2 regions of the Streptomyces sp. NPDC001108 genome follow, and region 2 is predicted to be linked to the other one. Evidence: riboswitches for the same ligand, from Rfam matches in the RefSeq annotation. Region 2 holds a riboswitch; the other holds the start of a gene.
The links. A riboswitch is a leader RNA that binds a small molecule or an ion and turns the genes downstream of it on or off. The one in region 2 is predicted to bind glycine.

Region 1: it holds a riboswitch for glycine, as region 2 does, so the genes downstream of both, gcvT (glycine cleavage system aminomethyltransferase GcvT) here and gcvP (aminomethyl-transferring glycine dehydrogenase) in region 2, are expected to answer to the same signal.

What each region holds. Positions count from the first base shown of each region.
Region 1 is NZ_JBSFKL010000035.1:1,588-9,197, reverse strand. Features, by position in the region: gene glyA (serine hydroxymethyltransferase) at 1-822, opposite strand, end outside; gene gcvH (glycine cleavage system protein GcvH) at 845-1,222, opposite strand; gene gcvT (glycine cleavage system aminomethyltransferase GcvT) at 1,401-2,516, opposite strand; glycine riboswitch at 2,657-2,754, opposite strand; gene ACWC97_RS33715 (AAA family ATPase) at 2,919-3,614, shown strand; gene ACWC97_RS33710 (enhanced serine sensitivity protein SseB) at 3,757-4,527, shown strand; gene ACWC97_RS33705 (enhanced serine sensitivity protein SseB C-terminal domain-containing protein) at 4,829-5,608, shown strand; gene ACWC97_RS33700 (ABC transporter permease) at 6,120-7,133, shown strand; gene ACWC97_RS33695 (ABC transporter substrate-binding protein) at 7,229-7,610, shown strand, end outside.
Region 2 is NZ_JBSFKL010000029.1:5,934-13,543, forward strand. Features, by position in the region: gene ACWC97_RS32970 (FHA domain-containing protein) at 1-602, shown strand, start outside; gene ftsR (transcriptional regulator FtsR) at 644-1,384, shown strand; gene ACWC97_RS32980 (bifunctional nuclease family protein) at 1,439-1,912, shown strand; gene ACWC97_RS32985 (MerR family transcriptional regulator) at 2,154-2,693, shown strand; gene ACWC97_RS32990 (DNA polymerase IV) at 2,751-4,214, shown strand; gene ACWC97_RS32995 (PRC-barrel domain-containing protein) at 4,139-4,519, opposite strand; glycine riboswitch at 4,621-4,718, shown strand; glycine riboswitch at 4,719-4,851, shown strand; gene gcvP (aminomethyl-transferring glycine dehydrogenase) at 4,913-7,610, shown strand, end outside.

The DNA.
Region 1 (7,610 bases), on a different contig from region 2:
CTTGAAGGAGACCGCCTTGGCCGCGATCACGTGCTCCAGCGGACCGCCCTGCTGGCCCGGGAAGACCGCGGAGTTGATCTTCTTGGCGAGCTCCTGCGTCGACAGGATGACACCGCCGCGCGGACCGCCGAGGGTCTTGTGCGTGGTGGTCGTGACGACGTGGGCGTGCGGCACCGGGTTGGGGTGCAGGCCCGCGGCCACCAGGCCCGCGAAGTGGGCCATGTCGACCATCAGGTACGCGCCGACCTCGTCCGCGATCCGGCGGAAGGCGGCGAAGTCGAGCTGACGCGGGTACGCGGACCAGCCGGCGACGATCAGCTTCGGCTTGGACTCCTTGGCCAGCCGCTCGACCTCGGCCATGTCCACGACACCGGTCTCGTCGACGTGGTACGGCACCACGTTGTAGAGCTTGCCGGAGAAGTTGATCTTCATGCCGTGGGTCAGGTGACCGCCGTGGGCCAGGTTGAGACCCATGATCGTGTCGCCCGGCTTGAGCAGCGCGAACATCGCGGCGGCGTTGGCCTGCGCACCGGAGTGCGGCTGGACGTTCGCGGCCTCGGCGCCGAACAGCGCCTTGATCCGGTCGATGGCGATCTGCTCGACGACGTCGACGTGCTCGCAGCCACCGTAGTAGCGGCGGCCGGGGTAGCCCTCGGCGTACTTGTTGGTGAGGACGGAGCCCTGGGCCTCCATGACCGCGACCGGAGCGAAGTTCTCCGAGGCGATCATTTCGAGGGTGGACTGCTGGCGGTGGAGCTCGGCGTCGACGGCGGCGGCGACGTCCGGGTCCAGCTCGTGGAGGGAGGAGTTGAGAAGCGACATCAGGTGGTCCCTTGGGGTCTCTTTAGTTGCCGGAGAACTCGGTGTACTCGTCGGCGGAGAGCAGGTCCTCCGGCTCATCCGCGACGCGTACCTTGAACAGCCAGCCGCCCTCGAAGGGTGCGGTGTTCACCAGCGACGGGTCGTCCACGACGTCCTGGTTGAACGCGGTGACCTCACCGGTCACGGGCGAGTACAGGTCGCTGACGGACTTGGTCGACTCCAGCTCGCCGCAGGTCTCGCCCGCGGTCACCTCGGAGCCGACCTCGGGAAGCTGGGCGTAGACGACGTCGCCGAGGGCGTTCGCCGCGAACTCGGTGATGCCGATCGTGGCCACACCGTCCTCCACGGCCGACAGCCACTCGTGCTCCTTGCTGTACCGCAGCTGCTGGGGGTTGCTCATGGTCTGAATTCTCCTGTACGCGGGGGAGTGCTGATGAACGGTGGTCTTACGGTGTGAGACGCGATTACGTCACTTCTGTGAAGTCGCCGCGCCGTTTCCTCCGGCCCGGCAGCATCGTTCCTTCGGCGCGGCCGTGCCGGTTCGCGGGGCGCCGGTGGGGTTCCCGGTGCCCGGCGCGTCACTTCTGACGCTTGTAGAACGGCAGCGCCACGACCTCGTACGGCTCCTGGCTGCCCCGGATGTCCACGGCGACGCCCTCGGAGCCCGGCGCGGCGTGCGCGGCGTCGACGTAGGCCATGGCGATCGGCTTGCCCAGGGTGGGCGAGGGGGCGCCGGAGGTGACCTCGCCGACGACCTCGCCGCCGACGGTCACGGGGAAGCCGGCGCGCGGCACCCGGCGGCCCTCGGCGACCAGCCCGACCAGCTTGCGCGGCGGGGCGGTCTCGGCGCGCCCGGCGGCGGCCTCCAGGGCCTTGCGCCCGACGAAGTCGCCCTCCTTCTCGAACTTCACGACCCGGCCGAGACCGGCGTCGAACGGGGTCAGCCCGGTGGTCAGCTCGTGCCCGTACAGCGGCATGCCCGCCTCCAGGCGCAGCGTGTCGCGGCAGGACAGCCCGCACGGGACCAGGCCGCGCCCGGCGCCCGCCTCGGTGAGCGCCTTCCAGAGCTGCTCGGCGTCGGCGGGGGCGACGAACAGCTCGAAGCCGTCCTCACCGGTGTAGCCGGTACGGGCGATCAGCGCGGGGACCCCGGCGACCGTGCCCGGCAGCCCGGCGTAGTACTTCAGGCCGTCCAGGTCGGCGTCGGTCACCGAGGCCAGGATCGCGGGGGACTCCGGGCCCTGGACGGCGATCAGTGCGTACGCGTCGCGGTCGTCGCGGACCTCGGTGTCGAAGCCCTCGGCCCGCGCGGTCAGCGCGTCCAGCACGATCTGGGCGTTGCCCGCGTTGGCGACGACCATGTACTCGGTCTCACCGAGCCGGTAGACGATCAGGTCGTCCAGGATGCCGCCGTCCTCGGCGCAGATCATCGTGTAGCGGGCCCGGCCCACGGCGACGGTGCCGATGTTGCCGACCAGCGCGAAGTTCAGGAAGGCCGCCGCCCCGGCGCCGGTGACGGTGATCTCGCCCATGTGCGACAGGTCGAAGAGTCCGGCCCGGGTGCGCACCGCGTTGTGCTCGTCGCGCTCACTGGCGTACCGCAGCGGCATGTCCCAGCCCGCGAAGTCGGTCATGGTCGCGCCCAGCGAACGGTGCAGGGCATCGAGGGCGGTGAGGCGGGGTGCGGTGCTCATGAGTATGACTCCCGGAACATGACGACAAGGACGATCCCTCCCCATCTGTCATCGGAACCTGAGAGGTTCGCCGAGAGCCCCGGACGGGTTCGGCTTGCACCTTGGGTGGAGCCGCGAAGCGGCCCGCTTTTCAGATCTGCCTCATCCACGCGGTACGGGGCCTGAGAGATTCAAGGGAGGAACTTGCTCCTTCGGCGCCCGGCACGGACAGTGACCGGGACTCTCCCGCGCGGATTCAAGCGGCCTTTATGCAGTTGGCGGGGTCATCATCGCACGCATCGCGCGGGAATGGGCCCCCGGTCCCCCGATGGAAACCACCGGCACGGGCGGTTGTGCCGCATTACCTTTTCTTTACACTTCAGGGGCATGGGGCTGGGGTGGGCCGACCGATGGGGGAGGGCGATGACGTTGCAGCGGTACGCGACGACCGCGGGGGGCGCACGGGGTGCGCCGGCCGAGCGGCCGGGGGGCGCGGTCCGGGCGGTGCCCGCCGGGTCGGCGCCCGTCGTGCGGGACCTGCGCGCGCGGTCCGGGCGCGGCCCGCGCGCGCTGCGCTTCGCGGCGGGGGACGTGGTGGTGGTCTCCGGGCTGCCCGGCAGCGGGAAGTCGACGCTGATCCGGCGGGTGGTAACAACCGCCCACGCCGTCGATTCGCAGGACGTCCGGGACCGCTGGGCGGGGGTGATGCCCCGGTTATTGCCCTACGCCCTCTACCGCCCGCTGGTCCGCCTCGACCACTACTGGGGGCTGTGGCGGGTGCTGCGTTCCGGCGAGTCGGCCGTCGTCCACGACTGCGGGACCCAGTCGTGGGTACGGGGCTGGCTGGCCCGGGCCGCCCGGCGCCGGGGCCGCCTCCTGCACCTGGTCCTGCTCGACGTCGACCCGCGGACCGCCCGGGACGGGCAGCGCGAGCGCGGGCGCGGGGTGTCGGCGTACGCCTTCGCCCGGCACCGCAGGGCGGTGGGCCGGCTGATGGCGGCCACGGCGGACGGGGTGCTTCCGGCCGGCTGCGCCTCGGCGGTGCTCCTGGACCGGGAGGCGGCGGGGCGGATCGGGCGGATCGTCTTCACGGCCGACCGGCCGCGGGCGGGGGCCTGAGCCCCGGCCGGCCCGGGGCGGGGCCCGACCGTCGAACGGCCCGGGGAGCCGCGGCGCCGGCCACGGGGCCGCCCCGGGGCGGACGCTAACCTTCTGCGCGGAAGCGCGGAAGCGTGGGTGAGAAGGGGAAGCAGGGGAAGCAGTGGACATTCCGGCGCAGGCCCAGGCGCATCCGCAGAGCGGGTGGCCGGCCAACGAGCTCGAAGAGGTGCTGATGGCCTCGCTGGGCAACCCGGAGGCGGGCGGCCGCCTCGTCGAGGTGCTCGGCCGCAGCCAGGTCTGGGTGCCGTTGCCCAACGGCGGCGGACCGGACTCCCCGTCCCTCGACCTGCCGACGATGGAGCTCGACGGCGCCGCGTACGTCCCCGTCTTCAGCTCCGAGCAGCAGTTCCTCGCCTGTGTCGGCAGCCACCTCTCCTTCACGGTCGCGCCCGCCCGCGACTTCGCCCGGGGGCTGCCGCCGCAGCTCGGCATCGTGGTGAACCCGGGCGGCGCGGTCGGTATGCCGCTGCCGCCGCCCGCCGTCGCCGAGCTCTGCCGGATCGGCCGCACCCCGCTGGACGGCCCCGCCAGCGGCGGCCGGGTCCGGCTGTTCGAGCCGGACTGGCAGGAGGAGCCCGTCGACTTCCTCGCCGCGGCGGCCGGGGAGTTCGAGGAGAGCGGCGTCGTCCTCACCGCCCGGCGGGCCCTGGCCAGCATCGAGGGCGGCGACCCCGTTCTCTTCGTCGGAGTGGAGTTCTCCACCTGGGAGGGGGCCGGGCGGAACGCCCCGATGGACGCCCTCGGCCGCGCCCTGGGCCGGGTCGAGGTGCCCTGGCCGGTCAACCTGGTGCTGCTCGACGTCGCCCAGGACCCGGTCGGCGACTGGATGCGGGAGAAGATCCGACCGTTCTACCAGCGCGCCGGCCAGTAGGGCGTGTTTCGGAAGTCCCGTCCGCCCCGGGGCTCCCGGCCCCATGGCTCGCCGCGCTGCCGGGATCGCACGCACCGGACACCCCCGGGCCTGCCCTTCGGGCGGACGGCGCTCGCTTTCGAAACACGCCCCCGTACCTTTCCGGCCGCGCCGGACCCGGACACCGGCGCGCCCCATGGCGTCAAGTCGGTGTCATGACCGGCGCATAAGCTGGTTTCATGGCGGGTGCCTCGGCACCGGCCGCGCCCGTGTGCCCGGGAGCGGCCGGGCGGCACAGTGGATCGAAGAGGGGCGGGACCAGGTGAGTGCGTCAGGCACCGCGGCGGCCGGGCAGGTCGAGCACATGCTGGGCCAAGTGACGCCCGGACGCTACGACGCGTACGAGGCGCTGCTCCAGGCCCTCGCCCACGGCCGGATCTGGATGCTCCTGTGGCAGGGCCAGGCCGGCTCGCCCGACGCCCAGTACGGGAACATGGAGGTGGACGGCCTCGGCTACGCACCCTGCGTGACCTCCGCGCAGGAGCTCTCCGCCAGCGGCTGGAACCGCGCCCACGAGCTGGTCGACGGCGTGGACATCGCCCGCTCCCTCTTCCCCGACCGCTGGGGCATCTGGCTCAACCCGCACGCCCCCGGCGGCGGCGTCGGCATCCCCTGGCTGGACCTGCGCCGGATCGCCACCGGCCTCGACCGGATGCCCGCCGGCCCGCTCCGGCTCACCGAGCCCGCCATCGAGATCCCGCAGTTCTACGCCCTGCTCACGCAGACCGCCCACCGCACCCCCGCGGTCCGCTCGCTGCGCCGCGCCTGGGTGCAGCCCGCCCTCGGCGCCCCGTACCTCACCATCGGGCTCGACCTCTACGACACCTCCCCGTCCTCGGTGGACGCGGCGCGCACGATGATGCAGCAGTCGGTCTCCGCCGTCCCGGACGGGCTGCCCGTCTCCACCGTCGCGATGTCCGACGAGTACGACCCGGTCGCGATGTGGCTGCGCGCCAACGCCCGCCCGTTCTACGACCGCGAGGCGCACGCCCCGGCGGCCCCCGCCACGGGATACGGCTACCCGCCGCAGTCCGCGTACTGATACCGGCCGGCCCCCGCCCGGGGAGCGGGGCCGGCCCCGCGTCGGCCGGCGCCCGTCCGGGTACCGGCCCGGAGCCCCGAAGGGCACCGAAAGCCCCGAGAAGCGGAATGCGACATTACGTTTCCAGTCTCGCGTAACGTGCGCATATGCCACCAACCCCTCCTGCCCCGGAGGGTGTTCACCCCGGTCCGGACCCATCACGCCTTCAATGTCCGGGATTTGCGCCCCGCGCACCCCTGGTGGTGATTGCGCGGCGATTCTGCGTTACTGCCCCGTTGTGCCTCAACTGCCCCCTGTTCGGCGGTCGTTCGGCGGCGTCCGGATAACGGAACACCCAGGACCGCATCACGGTTAGGCATCCATTCGCCTGCCGGTATGGCTCCCTGTAGTGACGGCAATGAAGACTCCCGCAGCAAGGGCGTCTTGCCGCTCGCGTACGACTGACTGATCCGCGCCGCCACTGCGGCCAGTTCGGCCCGGCCACCGCCGGTTGAGAGGGGTCCTTGCCACGATGACGGCACCACTGCACGAGCCGACCAGGGAAGCGGATCCGGACGCGGTCGGCGGCCCCGCGGTCGACTTCGTCGACTCCGGGGCGAAGAAGGTCGAGGGGCGGTCGCTCAAGCAGATCGCCTGGAGCCGTCTGAAGCAGGACAAGGTCGCACTGGCCGGCGGCATCACCGTTCTCGTCCTCGTCCTGGTGGCGGTCTTCGCGCCGCTGATCGTCAGCCTGCTGGGGCACCCGCCCAACGACTTCCACCAGGACAAGCTCGACCCGCTGACCAACCTCCCGCAGGGCAGCCTGGGCGGGATGAGCGGCGACTTCCTCTTCGGCGTCGAACCCAACAAGGGCCGCGACATCTTCAGCCGTATCGTCTACGGCGCCCGGATCTCCCTGCTGGTCGCGTTCCTGGCGGCCCTGGTCGCCGTCGCGCTCGGCACCCTGTTCGGGATCATCGCCGGGTACTTCGGCGGCTGGATCGACTCGGTGATCAGCCGGATCATGGACGTGCTGCTCTCCTTCCCGCAGCTGCTCTTCATCATCTCCCTGGTGTCGGTCCTCCCCGACGACCTGCTCGGCCTCACCGGCAGCGGCGTGCGCATCGCGGTGCTCGTCGCCGTCATCGGCTTCTTCGGCTGGCCGTACGTGGGCCGTATCGTCCGGGGCCAGACGCTCTCGCTGCGGGAACGCGAGTACGTGGAGGCGGCCCGCAGTCTCGGCGGCGGACGGACCCACATCCTCTTCCGCGAACTCCTGCCCAACCTGGTGGCGCCGATCACCGTCTACGCGACGCTGATGATCCCCACCAACATCCTCACCGAGGCCGCGCTCAGCTTCCTCGGCGCCGGTGTCCGCCCGCCCACCGCCTCCTGGGGCGGCATGCTCCGGGACGCGCTGGAAACGTACGAGCACGACCCGATGTTCATGGTCTTCCCCGGCGTCACGATCTTCATCACCGTGCTGGCCTTCAACCTCTTCGGGGACGGGCTGCGCGATGCTCTGGACCCCAAGGGAACCCGATAGCCCACGACCTGCCCCTGCCGCATCGTCAGGTGGCTCTTTCCATGGTTCTTTGGCAAGCAACTGCCTGGGACCGCGATCTCGGAGGTTGCGAGAAAATGTCCACAGTCACCTCGAAACGACGGCTCACCGCGGGTGCGGCCCTCGTGGTCGCGGCGCTGATGACCACCACGGCGTGCGGCGGCGGCGACGGCGAGGACGGCGGCAGTGCGAAGGGCGCCGGTTACAACGCGGCGTTCAACAAGGTCGCCAACCCGTCCACCAAGAAGGGCGGGACGCTGAAGTTCGTCGGCAAGCAGGACCTCGACTCCGCCGACCCCCAGCGCGCCTACTACGGCATGGCCTGGGACTTCATGCGGTTCTACACCCGCCAGCTGGTCACCTACGACACCAAGCCGGGTCAGGCCTCCACCAAGCTGGTCGGCGACCTGGCCACCGGCCCCGGTGAGATCACGGACGGCGGCAAGACCTACACGTACA
Region 2 (7,610 bases):
CCCGCATAGGTTTCGGGGAATCGTCGGCCTCGAGTTCGGGTGGAGGGTTCGCCTCCAGCCAGGAGGGTTCGCCCATGCCGGTCTGTCCGAGGTGCGGCCATCGCAACACCGAGGCCGGCCGGTTCTGCTCCAACTGCGGTACGCCGCTGCGGGGCGGGATTCCGGAGCGTGCCTCCGAGACGACCTCGACCATCTCCATCTCCGGTCTGGAGGCGTACGACCCGGAGACCACCGGCCAGACCGCGCTTCCGTCCCTCTCGCCCGAGGCGCAGGCCGCCGTCGAGGCGCTGCCGCTCGGCTCGGCGCTCCTGGTGGTGCGCCGAGGTCCGAACTCGGGCAGTCGCTTCCTGCTGGACGGCGAGCTGACCACGGCCGGCCGTCACCCGCAGAGCGACATCTTCCTCGACGACGTGACGGTGTCGCGTCGCCACGTGGAGTTCCGCAGGGGTGCCGACGGCAGCTTCACGGTCGCGGACGTGGGCAGTCTGAACGGTACGTACGTCAACCGTGAGCCGGTCGACTCCGTCGCCCTGTCCAGCGGTGACGAAGTGCAGATCGGCAAGTACCGGCTGGTCTTCTACGCGAGCCAGCGCGGTATCTGACCCGCTCCCTGACGTCGTCGGGGGGAACCCCAGGAAGGTCCATGCTGAGAACACCGACGGGCGGTGCCGGGGCCGGCACCGCCACCGGCGACGACCGCCCCATGAGCATCGGGACGGTGCTGCTGCGGCTGCGGGAGGAGTTTCCCGAGGTCACGATCTCCAAGATTCGCTTCCTGGAGGCCGAAGGGCTCGTCGAGCCGCAGCGGACCCCTTCCGGCTACCGCAAGTTCCGCGGTGCCGATGTGGAGCGGCTGGCGCAGGTGCTGCGCATGCAGCGGGACCACTACCTGCCGCTGAAGGTCATCCGGGAGCATCTGGATGCCGTCGCCCGCGGTGAGCAGTCCGCCCTGCCGTCCGGGGGCGGCCCCCGGGATCCCGGCGACGGGACCCTCCCGGAGCCCGGACGGCCCACCGCGGCCAGGATCGGCCGTGCGGAGCTGCTGGCCGCCGCCGAGGTCACCGAGAGCGAGCTCGACGAGTGGGAGTCGTACGGTCTGGTCACCCCGACGGCCGAGGGCGGCTACGACGCCGAGGCGGTCACCGTCGCCAAGCTTGTGGCGGATCTGGGCAGGTTCGGTCTCGAACCGCGTCACCTGCGTGCCATGCGGGCGGCCGCGGACCGTGAGGTCGGGCTCATCGAGCAGGTGGTCGCACCCCTGCGCAGACACCGGAATCCGCAGACCAGAGCCCATGCGGAGGCCACGGCGAAAGAGCTCGCGGAGCTGTCCGTGCGGCTTCACTCGGCCTTCGTCCAGAGTGCCCTGCACATCCGGCTCCACTGAGTCGCGCGGGCGCCCGACTACCCAAACCTGCCGGGCACGTCCTAGGGTTGCTGTGTGAACGAGCTCGACGTTGTGGGTGTCCGGGTGGAAATGCCCTCGAACCAACCGATCGTGCTCCTGCGTGAAGTGGGAGGCGACCGGTTCCTCCCCATTTGGATCGGTCCCGGGGAGGCGACCGCGATCGCCTTCGCTCAGCAGGGCATGGCTCCTGCCAGGCCGCTGACCCATGATCTCTTCAAGAACGTGCTCGAGGCCGTGGGCCAGGAGCTCACCGAGGTCCGCATCACGGACCTCCGGGAAGGGGTCTTCTACGCGGAGCTGGTCTTCGCCAGTGGGGTGGAGGTGAGCGCACGGCCGTCCGACGCCATAGCGCTCGCCCTGCGCACCGGAACGAAGATCTACGGCAGCGACGGGGTGCTCGACGACGCGGGCATCGCGATCCCGGACGAGCAGGAGGACGAGGTGGAGAAGTTCCGCGAGTTCCTCGACCAGATCTCCCCGGAGGACTTCGGTACCAACAGCCAGTGACCGTCCTCGGGCCGCCGTCAGTACATCCGGCCAGCCTTTCCCGCTCGCGGGGCAGAGGAAACCACCCTCGGGGTGATTATCACTCGGCGTGCCGAGTGTGGCGATCGTTGACGCACCCCGAGTGACTGCCTACCTTCGATAAGGCAGGTCAAGGACGGAGGTCGGCGTGAGAAGCAGCGGCGACGGTACGGCAGCGGGCGGGTCGTATTCGCAGCAGGGAAGTACAGCCGACCGCACCGTCGTGCAACCGGTTCAACCGGCGGTGGCGGGGGGCGCAGTGGCATCGGCCGACGACATCGGCTACCGGGGGCCGACCGCCTGCGCGGCGGCCGGGATCACCTACCGGCAGCTCGACTACTGGGCGCGTACGGGGCTGGTGGAGCCCAGCGTGCGCCCCGCGTACGGTTCCGGCACGCAGCGGCTCTACAGCTTCCGGGACGTCGTCCTGCTGAAGATCGTGAAGCGCTTCCTGGACACCGGCGTGGCGCTCCAGAACATCCGCACCACGGTGCAGCACCTGCGGGCCCGCGGCTTCCAGGATCTTGAGCGGATGACGCTGATGAGCGACGGGGCGACGGTGTACGAGTGCTCCTCGCCCGACGAGGTCGTCAGTCTGCTCCAGGGCGGCCAGGGGATCTTCGGCATCGCCGTGGGCGTGGTGTGGCAGGACGTCGACGCCGCGCTCTCGCAGCTGCACGGCGAGCGGGTGGACACCGGCGAGACCCTCGTCCGGAACAACCCCACCGACGAGCTGGCGCGGCGGCGCAACCGGGCCGGCTGACCCGGCGGACGCACGGGTCACGGCGATTGTCAGTGCCGTAGGGCAGCATCGGTGGGTGTGAGAGCCGCGCCCACCATCCTCCATCTCGACATGGACGCCTTCTACGCCTCGGCGGAGCAGGCGTCCAAGCCGAGCCTGCGCGGCAAACCGGTCGTCGTGGGCGGGCTGGGGCCGCGCGGGGTCGTCGCCACCGCCTCCTACGAGGCGCGGCGCTTCGGGGTGCACTCCGCCATGCCGATGGCCCAGGCCCGGCGGCTCGCGCCCAACGCGGCCTACCTGGTGCCCCGCTTCCAGCTGTACCGGACGGTGAGCGAGCAGGTGATGGAGTTGCTCGCCCGGCTCTCCCCGCTGGTGGAGCCGCTCAGTCTGGACGAGGCGTTCGTGGACCTGGAGGCCGGGGGCACGGCCGACGACACGGCGTCGGCCCTGGAGATCGGCGCGCGGCTGCGTGAGGCCATCAGGGCGGTCACCGGGCTCACCGGCTCGGTCGGGCTCGCCGGATCCAAGATGCTGGCCAAGATCGCCTCCGAGGAGGCCAAACCGGACGGGCTGCGGCTGATAGCGCCGGGCACGGAGCGGGCGCTGCTCGCCCCCAAGCCGGTGCGGATCCTTCCCGGGGTCGGGCCCGCGACGGCGGACCATCTGCGCCGCGCCGGGATGACCACCGTCGACGACCTCGCCGAGGCCGGTGAGGACGAGCTCGTACGGCTGCTCGGCAAGGCGCACGGCGGCGCGCTCCACCGGATGGCGCTCGGGCACGACGACCGGCCGGTGGTCGCGGAGCGGGACGCGAAATCGGTGTCGGTGGAGGACACCTTCGACGCCGATCTCCACGACCGTGTCCGGATCCGGTCGGAGGTCGAGCGCCTGGCCGACCGGTGCGTACGGCGGCTGCGGGGCGCGGGCAGATCCGGACGGACGGTGGTGCTGAAGGTGCGCCGCTACGACTTCTCGACGCTCACACGGTCCGAGACGCTCCGCGGGCCCACGGACGATCCCACGGTGGTCCGTGAGGCCGCCGCGCGGCTCCTGGAGGCCGTGGACACCACCGGAGGCGTCCGGCTCCTCGGCGTGGGCGTCACGGGGCTCGCCGACTACACGCAGGAGGATCTCTTCGCCCAGGCGGCGGCAGGGGAGCGGGCGGTGGCGGGAGGGCCGCTGGAGGAGCCACCGGCGGCGGAGGAGGACGGGGCCGGGGAAAGGGGCGAGCCCGGGGCGAAGGCCCCGGAGACGGTCGAGGAGCGCGCGGCCCGGCGCTGGTCCGCCGGACACGACGTGGAGCACACCGAGTACGGCCACGGCTGGGTGCAGGGCAGCGGTGTCGGCCGGGTGACGGTGCGGTTCGAGGAGCCCGAGTCACCGCCCGGCCGGGTGCGTACGTTCCGCACGGACGATCCGGAGCTCGGACCGGCCGAGCCACTGCCGCTGGTGAGGAATCCGCCGGACTACTCGTCCTGGCCGGCCAGCCTGCCGAAGTCCCGGTCCGGGGGGACGTCGCCGGGCGGGGAGTCGAGCCCGTAGTGGCGGTAGAGCTGGAGCTCCTGCTCGGGGGAGAGGTGACGGCCCACGCCGAAGTCGGGCGCGTCCTTGATCAGTGCCCGGTCGAACGGGACCCGGAGCGTGTCCGCCACGAATTCACTGGGCTCCAGTGGTACGAACGCGTCCCGGCTGAAGAGACCGGTGCGTACGGCCGCCCATTCCGGGACCCCGGTCGCGTCGTCGAGGTACACCTCGTCCACGGTCCCGATCTTGACGCCCTTGCGGTCGAACGCCTTGCGGCCGATCAGGCTCCGCGGATCGATGTCGGTCTGCACGGTCCCTCCCATTGGTCGCAACTACTCCACAAGCACTACAAAAGGCCAGATCCGGGTGGTCGGCCACTTGAGGAATCGGCCACGAACCCCGCTGGTAGGCTGGTCATGGCCGCTGACCCCGTGCGGGAGAGTCCTTCGGAGCTGATCCGGAGGGCGCCGAAGGAGCAAATCCTCCCCGGAATCTCTCAGGCCCCCGTACCGCACGGACGAGGTCACTCTGGAAAGCAGGACAGGCTTCGTACGGCCGGGTGCCGGTACGAATCCCGACCTCACCGACGGTGAAAGCCGGTGCGCCGCAAAGCGCGCCGGTGAAGCTCTCAGGTCGAGATGACAGAGGGGGAGGCCGTTCGGGCACCCGCGCCGGGGTGCCCCTCGCAGGTCGTGACAGACCAGGAGGCCTCCACCATGACCCCCCGTCGCACTCCGCTCTCCCAGCTGGAGCAGGGTATTCCGTTCGAGCAGCGCCACATCGGACCCGATGCCGAGGCGCAGTCGAAGATGCTCGCCCAGGTCGGTTACGGCTCGCTGGACGAACTCACCGCGGCCGCGGTGCCCGATGTCATCAGGAGCACGGAGGCCCTCGGGCTGCCGGCCGCGCGCACCGAGGCCGAGGTCCTCGCCGAGCTGCGCGACCTCGCGGACCGCAACCAGGTGCTGGCCCCGATGATCGGGCTCGGCTACTACGGCACCTTCACCCCGCCGGTGATCCTGCGCAACGTCATGGAGAACCCCGCCTGGTACACGGCCTACACGCCGTACCAGCCGGAGATCTCCCAGGGCCGCCTGGAGGCCCTGCTCAACTTCCAGACGATGGTCGCCGACCTGACCGGGCTGCCCACCTCCGGTGCCTCCCTGCTGGACGAGGGCACCGCCGCCGCCGAGGCCATGGCGCTCTCCCGGCGCGTCGGCAAGGTGAAGAACGGCGTCTTCTTGGTCGACGCCGACGCCCTGCCGCAGACCGTCGCCGTCATCGAGACCCGCGCCGAGCCGACCGGTGTCGAGGTCGTCGTCGCCGACCTGTCCGGGGGCATCCCGGCCGAGATCGCCGAGCGCGGTGTCTTCGGCGTCCTGGTGCAGTACCCCGGCGCCTCCGGCGAGGTGCGGAACCTCGGCCCCCTCGTCGAGCAGGCCCACGAGCTGGGCGCGATCGTCACTGTCGCCGCCGACCTGCTGGCCCTGACCCTGCTCACCTCCCCCGGCGAGCTGGGCGCGGACATCGCCATCGGCACCACCCAGCGCTTCGGCGTCCCGATGGGCTTCGGCGGCCCGCACGCCGGCTACATGGCCGTGCGCGAGAAGTTCGCCCGCAGCCTCCCGGGCCGCCTCGTCGGCGTCTCCGTCGACGCCGACGGCAACAAGGCGTACCGGCTGGCCCTGCAGACCCGTGAGCAGCACATCCGCCGTGAGAAGGCCACCAGTAACATCTGCACCGCGCAGGTGCTGCTCGCCGTCATGGCCGGGATGTACGCCGTCTACCACGGTCCGGACGGGCTGAGGACAATCGCCCGGCGCATCCACCGCTACGCCGCGATCCTGGCCGCGGGGCTGCGTGCCGCCGGTGTCGACGTCGTGACCGGCGCCCACTTCGACACGCTCACCGTCCGTGTCCCGGGCAAGGCGGCCGAGGTCGTCGCCGAGGCCCGTGTGCGCGGGGTCAACCTGCGCCCGGTCGACGCGGACCTGGTCTCCGTCGCCTGCGACGAGACCACCACGCGGACGCAGATCGCCGCCGTCTGGGCCGCCTTCGGCGCCGAGGGCGACATCGAGGAGCTGGACGCCACCGTCGCCGACGCGCTGCCCGAGGGGCTGCTGCGTACCGACGCGGTCCTCACCCACCCGGTCTTCCACCAGCACCGCTCCGAGACCGCGATGCTGCGCTACCTGCGCCGGCTCTCCGACCGGGACTACGCGCTGGACCGCGGCATGATCCCGCTCGGCTCCTGCACCATGAAGCTGAACGCGACCACCGAGATGGAGCCGATCACCTGGCCCGAGTTCGGCGCGCTGCACCCCTTCGCCCCGGCCGAGCAGGCCGAGGGCTTCCTCACCCTCATCCGTGAGCTGGAGGAACGCCTCGCCGAGGTCACCGGGTACGACGCGGTCTCGATCCAGCCGAACGCGGGCTCGCAGGGCGAGTTCGCCGGTCTCCTGGCGGTACGGGCGTACCACCGGGCCAACGGCGACGAGCAGCGCACCGTCTGCCTCATCCCCTCCTCGGCGCACGGCACCAACGCGGCCAGCGCCGTGATGGCCGGGATGAAGGTCGTCGTGGTGAAGACCGCCGACGACGGCGAGGTGGACGTCGAGGACCTGCGGGCCAAGATCGAGAAGCACCGCGACGAGCTCGCCGTGCTCATGATCACGTACCCGTCGACGCACGGGGTGTTCGAGGAGCACGTCGCCGACATCTGCGCCGAGGTGCACGACGCCGGCGGCCAGGTCTACGTCGACGGAGCCAACCTCAACGCGCTGGTCGGCCTCGCCCGGCCGGGCCGGTTCGGTGGCGACGTCTCGCACCTGAACCTGCACAAGACCTTCTGCATCCCGCACGGCGGCGGCGGCCCCGGCGTCGGCCCGGTCGGCGTGCGCGCCCACCTCGCCCCGTATCTGCCGAACCACCCGCTCCAGCCCGCGGCGGGCCCCGAGACCGGGGTCGGGCCGATCTCGGCCGCTCCGTGGGGGTCGGCCGGCATCCTCCCGATCTCGTGGGCGTACGTGCGCCTGATGGGCGGGGAGGGGCTGAAGCGTGCGACGCAGGTCGCGGTGCTGGCGGCCAACTACATCGCCAAGCGGCTGGAGCCGCACTACCCGATCCTGTACACCGGTCCGGCCGGGCTGGTCGCGCACGAGTGCATCGTGGACCTGCGGCCGATCTCCAAGGCCACCGGCGTCAGCGTCGACGACATCGCCAAGCGGCTGATCGACTACGGCTTCCACGCGCCGACGATGTCGTTCCCGGTCGCGGGGACGCTGATGATCGAGCCGACGGAGAGCGAGAACCTCGCGGAGCTGGACCGTTTCTGCGACACGATGATCGCCATCCGCGACGAGATCGAGAAGGTGGCCTCCGGCGAGTGGAGCGCGGACGACAACCCGCTGCGCA